Regions from separate parts of the Arthrobacter sp. R1-13 genome, predicted to be linked through region 1. Evidence: riboswitches for the same ligand, from Rfam matches in the RefSeq annotation. Region 1 holds a riboswitch; the other holds the start of a gene.

Region 1 (5,969 bases):
TCAACCGCCTTCGGGCGCAGTGGGAAGGCATCGAAAGCCAGGCGACCTCCACGAAGGTCCTGGCACCGGAACTGCTTTACGGGGAACCGGACCTCACCATCAAGGTTGTCCGCGACGTCTTCAACGAGGACTTCTCCAAGCTGATCGTCTCCGGCGAGGAAGCCTGGGACACCATCGAGGCCTACGTGACCTACGTGGCTCCGGACCTCGTTGGCCGCCTGGAAAAGTGGACCAAGGACCAGGACATCTTCTCGGCCTGGCGCATCGATGAGCAGATCCACAAGGCACTGGACCGCAAGGTATTCCTGCCGTCAGGCGGCTCCCTGGTGATCGACCGTACCGAGGCGATGACGGTAGTCGACGTCAACACGGGCAAGTTCACGGGGAGCGGCGGAAACCTCGAAGAGACCGTCACCAAGAACAACCTGGAAGCCGCCGAGGAAGTAGTGCGCCAACTGCGCCTGCGGGACATCGGCGGCATCATCGTGATCGACTTCATCGACATGGTCCTGGAGTCCAACAGGGATCTGGTGCTCCGCCGGATGGTCGAGTGCCTGGGCCGGGACCGGACCAAGCACCAGGTGGCTGAAGTTACCTCCCTCGGCCTGGTCCAGATGACACGCAAGCGTATGGGCACAGGCCTCCTGGAGGTCTTCGGCGAGCAATGCGAACATTGCGCCGGCCGCGGCGTGGTCACCCACGACGAGCCAGTGGAGCACCGCAGGGCCAACACCGTCGCCGCGGAGCACTACGTGCCGCGCGCCGAAGTGCAGCCCGCTGCGCGGACTGAGCGCAAGCGGCGTCGCGGCAAGGGCGGGCAGGCCCTGGGAGAGCCGCTGACGCTTCCGGCACCCGTTCACGCCGAACCCACCGACGCCGAGCGTCATGCCAAGGCTGAAGCAACCCGGGCAGCGTTGGCCAACATTGCCGCCGCAGCCCACGCCGCCCACCTTCATGACGACGACGTTCAGGCCGCCCGGGCCAGCGCAACCGGGGCGGAACGGGAAGCTGTCCGGTCAGAACCCGCTGCCCAGGCACCGTCCCGCTCCCGTGAAACCTCACGCCCGCAGGCCACAGAGCCAGTTCAGGCAGGTTCCGACGCCGGGCGCACCGGCCAGGGCGACGACACGTCAGGCGGACGTCCCGCTACTGTCCTTACTTTCGGTGGTGAACGAGTGGTTCTTCCGTTCGTGGACCACGCTGGTGAAGCGTCAACGGGGACACCGGAGTTGACCCTGGACCTGCTGGCCGAGGCCTTCGCCCACCTGGGTGAACAGAGCGATCAGCCACAGGAGACTGAGGAAACCCGGAAGCCTGCCGCCGCGCCGGTCACTGCCCCCGGGGTCCACGCCGCTCCGATAGCAGCAGGATCCTCCTCAAGGCGCGGACGCCGTAACCGCAGCGCCAGCCGTGCGCAGGGAGCTGCGAACGAGACCGCCGTCGAGCAGAACCAGGATGCGCCTGCCGCCACAGGTTCCACTCACGCGGCCAAGGCCCCGGCAGCGCCGGCCAAGCCTGCCACCACTGCAAGCGAGCCCATCATCCTGGGTGTGGGAGTGCCTGCCTCAGAGTTGTGAGGTGAGTTGTCCCAAGGGGAACTGCAGCCAGTAGGCGACAGTCAATGGCTGAAGCCCGGACCGGATTATCCCGGTCCGGGCTTCGGCTGTTTAACACTCACCCACACCCGCTAGGCTGGGATCCTGACACGGGGTGCCGCGCAAAGGGCCGGCTGAGATCCACACCCGTTGAACCTGTCCGGTTAGCACCGGCGAAGGGATGTCTCCTTTGTCCTCAACGTTTTTGCCGTCACCTGCGGCTGCCGATTCCGCCAGCGCAGTTCTCCGCACTATTCCCCGGGTACTGGCGATAGCCGGCTCTGATCCTTCCGGCGGCGCTGGGATACAGGCAGACCTCAAGAGCATCGCCGCCAATGGCGGCTACGCGATGGCCGTCGTAACGGCCCTTACGGCGCAGAACACCCAAGGCGTCCGTGCCGTCCACGTGCCGCCCGCCTCCTTTCTGGCCGAACAGTTGGAGGCCATCAGCGACGATATCGTCGTGGACGCCGTGAAAATCGGGATGCTCGGAGACGCGGACGTCATTGGCGTGGTCAGGGCCTGGCTCACGAAGGTCCGTCCCGGCGTCGTCGTCCTGGATCCTGTCATGGTGGCCACCAGCGGGGACCGGCTGCTGCAGGAATCCGCCGAAACAGCACTCCGGGCGCTGCTGCCGCTGGCTGATTTGCTCACGCCGAACCTCCCCGAGCTGGCCATGCTGCTTCAGGAGCCCCTGGCGAAGGACTGGAAAGCGGCACTCGAGCAGGGCAAACGCCTTGCAGCCGTCACCGGCGCCACGGTATTGGTAAAGGGCGGGCATCTCGACGGCGGGGAGTGCCCCGATGCCCTCGTGAGTGTTTCGGCTGGGTTTCAGGCGAAGGTGGTGGTGGTTCCGGGCGAGCGTGTGCCCACGCGAAACAGCCACGGTACTGGATGTTCACTTTCATCAGCTTTGGCGACAAGCCAGGCGCGGCTGGGAAACTGGGAAGAGGCCCTGCGGGAGGTCAAGCCCTGGCTGCGCGGAGCCCTGGAGGGATCAGACATCCTGGAAGTGGGCAGGGGAGCCGGCCCTGTTCATCACTTTCACCAGTTTCCGGCCATGCCCGTAACGGAGCCCAAAGGACAGACAGAAGTGCAGTCCGGAAGAGTCTTCATGGAGGAACTGCGCGAGAGCGCCGATCATCATTTGGCGTCCATCTACCGCCTCGAGTTCATCCGTGGCCTGGTTGAAGGCTCACTGCCTGAACAGCAGTTCGCTTACTACCTCAGCCAGGACGCGATCTACCTGAATGGATACTCAAGGGTGCTCTCAAGGGCCTCCGCAATGGCTCCCACCGAAGAGGAACAATTGTTCTGGGCGCGGTCCGCACAGCAGTGTCTGGAAGTCGAATCCGAGCTCCACCGCAATTGGCTCAGCACCCGCCCTGTTCAATCTGAGCTGGGACCAGTGACAAAGTCGTACGTGGACCACCTCCTTGCCAGCTCTCTGGCGGGAAGCTACGGAGTGCTTGTTGCTGCTGCTTTGCCATGCTTCTGGCTCTATGCAGAAGTAGGGGCCACCCTTCACTTGGAATTCCAGGCCAACGGAGCTCCGGCGGAACATGCCTACGCCGACTGGCTACGGACGTACGCGGACGAGGATTTTGCCGCCGCCACGCGTCAGGCCATCGGGTTTACGGAACGCGCTGCTCTCGCAGGTTCCGAAGCCGAGCGCCGAGCCATGGCGGTGGCGTTCGGGCAGTCCTCCCGCTACGAGGTGGAATTCTTTGACGCGCCGCGCCTGCACGCATGAACGTGAAGCGGGCGGAGAGCCTGTAAGATCATGGGGCAAGGTTCGGGAAGTCGTGAGGTAAGCCCATGTGGCCCCTATCACGTACTCAGCCCCGGAACCAGCCTCATTTGCGACCGAAGGCAAAATTAGCGTAAACTAGATCTTCGGTGCTTACGCCAACACTTGGGTTTTGACCTCGGGAACGGGCCACTTAGAAAACGGGTGGACATTGTTTCCGGGCTAGCTCACGGATTTCCTTGAGGAATCCACGGCGTTGAGGCACAGCGTGAGCCAGGCCAAACAACCGGACCCAGGTTCCGCACGCAAATTTAGTAAGAAACGTCGAGAGAAGTGAGTTCCCAAGTGGTGTACGCGATTGTCCGCGCAGGCGGCCGCCAAGAGAAGGTTTCCGTTGGAGACTTCGTTACCCTGAACCGCGTCACCGGTGGAGCCGGCAGCACCATTCAGCTGCCCGCACTGCTCCTGGTAGACGGTGACAAGATCACGTCCGCAGCTGCGGACCTGGCTAAGGTAACGGTTACGGCTGAAATCCTTCAGGACCTCCGTGGTCCGAAGATTGTCATCCAGAAGTTCAAGAACAAGACCGGCTACAAGAAGCGCCAGGGTCACCGTCAGGAATTGACCAAGGTCAAGATCACCGGTATCAAGTAGCCACTGGTTACTGTTCAGGTTTTCAGCAGATTCCCCAGAATTTAGAGGCAGGCATTTCAAATGGCACATAAAAAAGGCGCGAGCTCCACTCGCAACGGTCGTGACTCGAACGCACAGTACCTTGGCGTCAAGCGCTTCGGTGGCCAGGTCGTTTCGGCTGGCGAAATCATCGTCCGCCAGCGTGGCACCCACTTCCACCCGGGCGCCGGCGTAGGACGCGGCGGCGACGACACCCTGTTCGCACTGCAGGCAGGCGCTGTTGAATTCGGCACCCGCCGCGGCCGTCGGGTCGTGAACATCGTTACTGCTGCAGCTGCAGAGTAACAAATAGTTTTTGAACCGGTGGAGCGGGCCATATGGTCCGCTCCACCGGTGTTTTAACCGCATTACAATCATCTTGGGCATCTTTCGGACGTCCGGAAATCAGCACTGAGGAGATCCACGTGGCGAGCTTTGTAGACCGGGTAGTACTGCACGTATCCGGCGGTACCGGCGGCCATGGCTGTGTTTCCGTTCACCGTGAAAAGTTCAAGCCCCTCGGCGGTCCCGACGGAGGCAACGGCGGCAATGGCGGCGATGTCATCCTGCGCGTTGACCACCAGACCACCACCCTGCTGGACTACCACCACGCACCCCACCGCCACGCGACCAATGGCGGTCCTGGCATGGGCGACTGGCGCGGCGGGAAGAACGGCGAAACTCTGATCCTTCCCGTTCCGGATGGCACCGTGGTCAAATCCAAGGACGGCAAAGTCCTCGCTGACCTCGTAGGAGAAGGTGCAGAGTACATTGCGGCAGCCGGCGGAATCGGTGGCCTGGGAAATGCTTCGCTCTCCTCCCAAAAGCGCCGTGCGCCGGGCTTCGCCCTCCTCGGCATCGAAGGCGAGTCCAGCGATATCGTCCTGGAACTCAAGTCCATCGCGGACATCGCACTTGTCGGCTTCCCATCGGCGGGCAAGTCCAGCCTGATCGCGGCCATGTCTGCGGCCCGGCCCAAGATCGCCGATTACCCCTTCACCACTCTCATCCCCAACCTGGGCGTGGTCCAGGCCGGCGACGTCCGTTTCACCATCGCCGATGTTCCCGGCCTCATCGAAGGCGCCAGCGAAGGTAAGGGCCTGGGCCATAACTTCCTCAGGCATGTCGAACGCTGCGCGGCCCTGGTTCACGTCCTCGATTGCGGCACTCTGGAATCGGATCGCGATCCGTTGTCAGACCTCGCCATCATTGAAGCTGAACTTGAGAAGTACGCCGTCGACATGAGCTACGCGGGAACCGACGGCGAGGTTGTTCCGCTGAACCACCGTCCGCGCCTGGTTGCGCTGAACAAGGTGGACCTCCCGGACGGCAAGGACATGGCCGAATTTGTGCGCCCCGAGCTGGAATCGCGTGGATACCGTGTGTTCGAGATTTCCGCGACAAGCCACGAGGGACTCCGCCAGCTGGGGTTTGCCATGGCTGAAATCGTCAAGGCAGCCCGTGACGCCATCGCCGCCACCCCGCCGAAGGTTCACGCGCCCGTGCTGCGTCCCCGCGCCGTCAATGAAGCAGGATTCAAGATCCGCCGGGAAGAGAAGAACCTGGAACCGCTTTTCCGCGTGCTTGGCGACAAGCCGGTGCGCTGGGTTAAGCAGACGGACTTCACCAACGAGGAAGCCATCGGCTACCTCGCCGACCGCCTGGCCAAGCTTGGCGTGGAAAACGAACTGTTCAAACAGGGCGCTAAGCCCGGTGACACCGTGGTGATCGGCGAAGATGACGGCGTGGTCTTCGATTGGGAGCCCACCATGATGGCGGGTGCAGAGTTGCTGGCATCACCGCGCGGCACCGATGTCCGCTTTGCCGACATTGGCGACCGCCCCACGCGTGGCCAGAAGCGCGATGAGCAACAGGAACGTAAGGACGCCAAGGCCGCCGCCCGCGCCGAACTGGAAGCAGAACGCAAGGCTGGTATCTGGACCGAATCCGTG
Region 2 (5,969 bases), 450 kb from region 1:
GCTGATCACTTCGGGATGCAACGGGATGCGACCGTCGGGCGCGTAGAACGTCTGCCCCCGCCGTCGGGTTTCGGCGTCCAAAGGGCCGCCCGGCTCCACAAAGGAGGGCACGTCGGCGATGGCGTAGTAGACCTTGTAACCGTCACCGGCCCTGTCTATAAAAACAGCCTGGTCAAGGTCGGTGGAGGACGCCGGGTCAATGGTGATGAACTCGATGGCCGTGAGATCCAGGTCCGGAAGGCGGTGGTCCGCAACGGCCTTTTCAGCTTCTTTGAGGGCCTCGTCCGGGAAGGCGCCGGGCAGCTCCAGGCGGGTGCGCAGAGCACTGAGCGCCGCGGCCAGCTGGTTGCTCTGAGCGTGAACACTGGGAGCCAGACGATGATGTGACACGAAAATCAGGTTAGCCCGATTTGCGCCATTAGTCTTGGATCATGAGCACTTCCCCCACAGACAACGCTCGCCGGGACCGTTTCCTTGCGGACCTCCTGGGAGTCATGGCCTATGGGGAGCTTTCCGCCTTTGAGAGATACTCTGCGGACGCCCGTTACTCGCCCACCCTCCATGACCGGGCCGTTATGGGCAGGATCGCTGTGCTGGAATTCCAGCACTATGAACTGGTAAGTGCCAGGCTTGCAGGGTTGGGTGTTGATGCCGAGGAAGCCATGCTGCCATTCCAGCCCGCCATCGACCATTTCCACGATCGTACGCGCCCGGCGGACTGGTACGAGTCCCTGATGAAGGCGTACGTGATTGACACTGTTTCGGCTGATTTCTACCGTGCGGTGTCCGAGTACGTCGAGCCGGAAAGCAGGCAGCTGATCCGGCAGGTCCAGTCAGCCGAGGATGTCACGGAGATTCTTCGTGTACGGCTCAAGAAAGCGTTGTCCGATGATCCCAGGTTGGCGTCGAGGCTGGCCTTGTGGGGGAGGCGGTTGCTGGGGGAGGCTCTCACCCAGGCGCAGCGGGTGGGCTTCGAGCGTGCTTTCCTGTCGGGCCTCATAGCCAGCCAAGGTAATGACCCACCCGGGTCAGACTCAGGAGTGGGAATCGTCCGGGACGACGCCGAGGCCAAACTCATGGTTGCTGATTTGATGAAGGAGCTGGCGGGGAACCACTCCCGGCGCATGACCCAATTGGGCCTGACAGGCTAGCCAATCGGCTTCGGATGGTGAGACAGCTCGGTTGATCAGACCGTAAAGCCCGGGTCAGGCTCCGGCGTCGAGCACTTGCAGGATGGCCTTGGCTGCGGCCGCAGGATCGTCTGCCTCTGTAATGGCCCGGACCACCACTACACGCGAGGCGCCGGCGGCCACCACCTGCTCCACATTGGCGAGGTCGATGCCGCCGATTGCGAACCAGGGCAGGAGTATGCCGTCGACAGTCATTCGGTCTGCCGCCCTGATGGCGTCAGCCGCATAAGTGACGAGTTCAAGCCCGACGGCGGTCCGTCCGGGTTTAGTGGGAGTGGACCAGACCGGCCCGACACAGAAGTAATCCAGGCCGCTTCGCCCCGGTGATGCGGCAATAGCGGCATCAACCTCCCCCGGGGTATGAGTGGAAAGGCCGATCACTGTTTCACTGCCGACGAACGTCCTTGCCGAGTGCAGCGGGAGGTCCTTCTGGCCAAGGTGCAAGACGGGAGCGCCGGACAGGGACGCGATGTCTGCCCTGTCATTGACCGCCCACAGCCGCCCATGCCGCTGGGCCGCGGCCTGCAGGACTTCCAGCAGCTCCAGTTCCTCCGCAGCCTCCAGTTGCTTGTCCCGCAACTGGATGATGTCAACGCCCCCTGCGTAGGCGGCGTCGATGAAGTCCTCAAAGTCCCCCCGGCCCTGGCGGGAGTCGGTGCAGAGGTAGAGGCGGGCGGTGGTGTGGACGGCAGGCTCGGTCATGGCACCAGCCTAGTTCCTCTAAACTGGGGGAGTACCGCGGGAGCCCGCAGCAGCTGTCATAAACTGCCGGGCTGAGAGGGCGTCAGAGCCGACCGCTTGACCTGATCCGGTTAGTACCGGCGTAGGGAAGGAATCCAGTGCTCTCCCACTCAGCACTCTCTCCATCATCCAGCCACACAACGTCCACCGGCCCAATGCACGAGCCCGTCTCCGGCACGGATATCAGCGTGGATGTGGCAGTCATTGGCGGCGGAGTGGTGGGCCATGCCATCGCCTGGGAAGCTGCACTGAGTGGGCGCTCCGTGGTCCTGATTGACGATGCCCCCGGTACCGGCGCGAGCTGGGCCGCCGCCGGGATGCTGGCCCCGGTAACTGAATTGCACTACCAGGAGGAAGACCTGCTGGAACTCATGCTCGAGGCCTCAGCCCTCTGGCCTGCGTTCGCAGCCGGACTTGCCCCTGCCATCGACAGCCGTGTCAACGGACCCTCTGAAGCGGAGGCATCTGGTACCGGATACCTCACCACACCCACGCTCGTCATCGGCGCTGATGCTGCAGACCGCCGGGCGCTCGAGGATCTGAGGCGGGTGCAGGCAGCGAACGGGCTCACAGTGGAGCCACTGACAGTTCGTGAAGCACGCTCCATTGAGCCGCTGCTCAGTCCCGCCGTCTCCGGTGCCTACCGGATCGCCGCCGATCATCAGGTGGACCCTCGAAGGCTCCTTGCCCGGATCGCCGAAGCTCTGGCCGATCCCCAGCGTTCCGGGGGAACCTGCGAAATGCTCCCGGCGAGGGCCGCCGGCCTGCGATGGGATGGTGACCGCGTAGCCGGCGTCGTCCTGGACAACGGAAGAGCCATCCATGCCGGCGAGACTGTCCTGGCCAGCGGACTTGGAACAGGAAAACTGGACGGCCTTCCGCCGGGACTCGATCTTCCCTTGCGGCCTGTCTACGGGGATATCATCCGGCTCCGCGTCCCGGGCCACCTCCAGCCGCTCCTGACCTCAACGGTCCGGGGGATGGTTCATGGCGTGCCGGTGTACATCGTTCCAAGGGACGACGGGACTGTGGTGATCGGAGCCACGCAACGGGAAGCAGCCCTGGAAGCAGGTGCAGCAGAGGCAGCGGTCTCCGCCGGAGGTATTTACCAGTTGTTGCGCGACGCGCAGGTACTTCTCCCCGCAGTGGCCGAACTGGAGCTGCTTGAATGCACCGCCCGCGGCCGGCCCGGCACCCCTGACAATGCGCCGCTGCTGGGCAGGGTACGGGACCGCACAGGTGACGCTGACCTCTTGGGCCTCATTGTGGCGACAGGATTCTTCCGCCATGGCATACTTCTGGCTCCGGCGGCCGCATCAATCTGCCTGCAGCTGATGGAGGGCCGGTCTGATTCCCGGTGGGCAGTTTTCGAACCCGGACGATTCTCCCCAGGCTCCTCCGCCGGTCATGTCCGGCGTCACCCCGATCCGGCAACAGCCGGTACCTCTCCGCAGTAAGGAACAGCATGAACATCACCCTCAATGGCGCGGAGCGTGCCATCGACGACGGCGCCTCGGTCACCACGCTGGTAGCCCTGGTTACAGGTAAGAGCCTTGGCCCCGACGGCCAGGCAGCTGACGGTCAGAAACTTGGCGTTGCAGTTGCCCGCAACTCCGAAGTGGTTCCGCGGAGCCGCTGGTCACTGACGGCGCTCGCTGACGGCGACGACGTCGAACTGGTCACCGCAGTACAGGGAGGCTAGGCAAATGCATGAAGGCCCTACTCCAACAGGAAACGCAGGAAACATGATGGTAGCCACCACTTCCGGTCCGGCATACAAGGCGACCGACGAGCTGACCATAGACGGGGTCGATTTCAGTTCAAGGCTCATCATGGGAACCGGTGGGGCTCCAAGCCTTGACGGGCTCGGCGCCGCGCTGCTGGCCTCCGGGACGGAACTGACAACAGTTGCAATGCGCCGGTACTCACCGGCGCAAACGGGTTCCCTCTTCCAGCTCCTCGTGGAGCACAACATCCGGGTGCTGCCGAACACAGCGGGCTGCTTCACCGCCAGGGACGCAGTCATGACCGCCGAACTGGCCCGTGAGGCGCTTGAGACGGACTGGGTCAAACTGGAGGTCATCGCCGACGAACATACCCTCCTGCCCGACGCCGTGGAACTGGTCGAAGCGACCGAGCAGCTGGTTAACCGGGGATTCAAAGTATTTGCCTATACCAATGACGACCCCGTGCTGGCATTGCGCCTGGAAAACCTCGGTGCCGTCGCCGTGATGCCTTTGGGCTCGCCCATCGGGACCGGCCTGGGCATCCTGAACCCCCACAATATAGAGCTGATCGTTGCCAGGGCCTCTGTCCCGGTAGTGCTCGACGCCGGAATCGGTACCGCCTCGGATGCCGCCCTGGCCATGGAGCTCGGCTGTGACGCCGTATTGTTGGCTACCGCCGTCACGCGGGCCCAGAACCCGGTCCAGATGGGCGAGGCCTTCAAACACGCCGTCATCGCCGGTAGGCTGGCGAAAACCGCCGGCCGGATTCCGCGCCGTGAGCACGCCTTGGCGTCATCTGCCATGGAAGGCCGGGCCGAGTTCCTCTAGCCCGTCCTTCCGGGCACGGTTGCCTGGTTCAGCTTTCCGGGCCGGCCGACGGCGGACCTGTTCGCCTGCTATCAGTTCCAGGAGGGCGTCATGCCTGAACCAGTCGTACCTGAAAAAGCAGCCGTACTGACCCGGCCGCAGATTGACGAAGCGCTTGCCGGGCTACCGGACTGGCGTTACCGCCTCGGGGGCCTGGTGACCGTCTACAAATTGCCGGCGGCCGCCAAAGCGCTGGACCTCATTGCCGCCGTCGGACGTTTGGCAGAAGAACAGGACCATCACCCTGACCTCGATTGGCGGTTCAACAGGGTGTTCATCCGCTTTACGTCCCATGACGCGGGATCGGAAGTCACCCGACGGGACATTACCGCCGCGACGTCGGTGAGCGCAGAGGCGGAAGCGGCAGGCGCAACTGCTGAACCAGGCCTCTACAGAACTATCGAAATCGCCATAGACTCAGCCGATCCCGCCGAAATCTCAGAGGTGTGGCGCGTTGCCCTCGGGTACAAAAAGGGCCGCTACGGGGACCTGGTGGACCCGTATGGAAGGGGGCCCGGCCTCTGGTTCCAGAACACGTCCACGCCAAATCCCAACCGCCTTCACCTGGATGTCCACCGAAGCAAGCAGGAGTCCGGCCCTACGCTGGAGAAGACCGCCGGCACAGGCGCCCTGATGGACTACGGCCACGCCCCTCATTGGGTTGTTGTGACTGACGCCCAAGGCAACCGGTTGTGCCTGTGCACCGAAGAAGGCCACGAGCCGGACCTCTGAGGACCCGCTGTGGCGTTGCCCGGTTAGACCCGCGTCCCGTTAGACCCTTTTAGAGCCCGATCCGTTAGAGCCTCAGTGCGGCAGTGAGCCGTGCGGTGTCGTGCCGGGCCCGGGTCTTCCCAAGGTATAGAGCAGCAGCCAAGGAGGCCGCGGTGCCCAGAACCATCGGAAGGATCCACGGAATCCAGGTCAGGCCCGGCTGATAACCGAATCCGGCGGTAATGAACAGGATCCAGCTCAAAAGCCCTACCGCCGTTGCTACTCCCGCCGGCATCAGAATGCCGTACTTGGCATGCCTGCGGTCATTCGCCCAGATGATGAAGCCTGCAGCTACCGTCACGAAAGAGACGATGACGAGAGAAAGCATGTGGAACTCCTGCCAGATTAAAGTGCGCCGAATCCGACCCTGCGGACTTCTTCCGCTCCGATTTCTACGTAGCCCAAAGTGTTGGAGGGAATTATCACCAAACGGCCTTTTTCGTCTTTCAGCCTGAGCTCAGTGCCTTTGGAAATGGCTTCTGCAACAACCTTGGCGACCTCGTCAGCATCCTGAGCCGATTCCAACACAATTTCACGGCCGATGTTCTGAATGCCGATCTTTACTTCCACAGCGAGGCCTCCCAGCCAATCAAAGTTAAAAAATTCCGAAGACAGTTTCTATTTGTAGTCTAGGTCTCTTTGGGGAAGCGACTGATTCCGCGCCAAGCTAAAC

What was found. A riboswitch is a leader RNA that binds a small molecule or an ion and turns the genes downstream of it on or off. The one in region 1 is predicted to bind thiamine pyrophosphate.
Region 2: linked by a shared signal. The riboswitch ahead of thiO (glycine oxidase ThiO) and the one ahead of M1D88_RS12280 (bifunctional hydroxymethylpyrimidine kinase/phosphomethylpyrimidine kinase) in region 1 are both predicted to bind thiamine pyrophosphate.

Annotation. Positions count from the first base shown of each region.
Region 1 covers NZ_CP096420.1:2,666,670-2,672,638, reverse strand. The annotation lists gene M1D88_RS12285 (Rne/Rng family ribonuclease) at 1-1,577, shown strand, start outside; TPP riboswitch at 1,697-1,794, shown strand; gene M1D88_RS12280 (bifunctional hydroxymethylpyrimidine kinase/phosphomethylpyrimidine kinase) at 1,777-3,348, shown strand; gene rplU (50S ribosomal protein L21) at 3,691-3,999, shown strand; gene rpmA (50S ribosomal protein L27) at 4,060-4,323, shown strand; gene obgE (GTPase ObgE) at 4,443-5,969, shown strand, end outside.
Region 2 covers NZ_CP096420.1:3,111,726-3,117,694, reverse strand. The annotation lists gene M1D88_RS14385 (RNB domain-containing ribonuclease) at 1-390, opposite strand, end outside; gene M1D88_RS14380 (ferritin-like fold-containing protein) at 432-1,151, shown strand; gene thiE (thiamine phosphate synthase) at 1,206-1,892, opposite strand; TPP riboswitch at 1,919-2,038, shown strand; gene thiO (glycine oxidase ThiO) at 2,087-3,388, shown strand; gene thiS (sulfur carrier protein ThiS) at 3,397-3,633, shown strand; gene M1D88_RS14360 (thiazole synthase) at 3,677-4,486, shown strand; gene M1D88_RS14355 (4a-hydroxytetrahydrobiopterin dehydratase) at 4,577-5,257, shown strand; gene M1D88_RS14350 (hypothetical protein) at 5,322-5,624, opposite strand; gene M1D88_RS14345 (DUF3107 domain-containing protein) at 5,642-5,866, opposite strand; gene M1D88_RS14340 (TetR/AcrR family transcriptional regulator) at 5,926-5,969, opposite strand, start outside.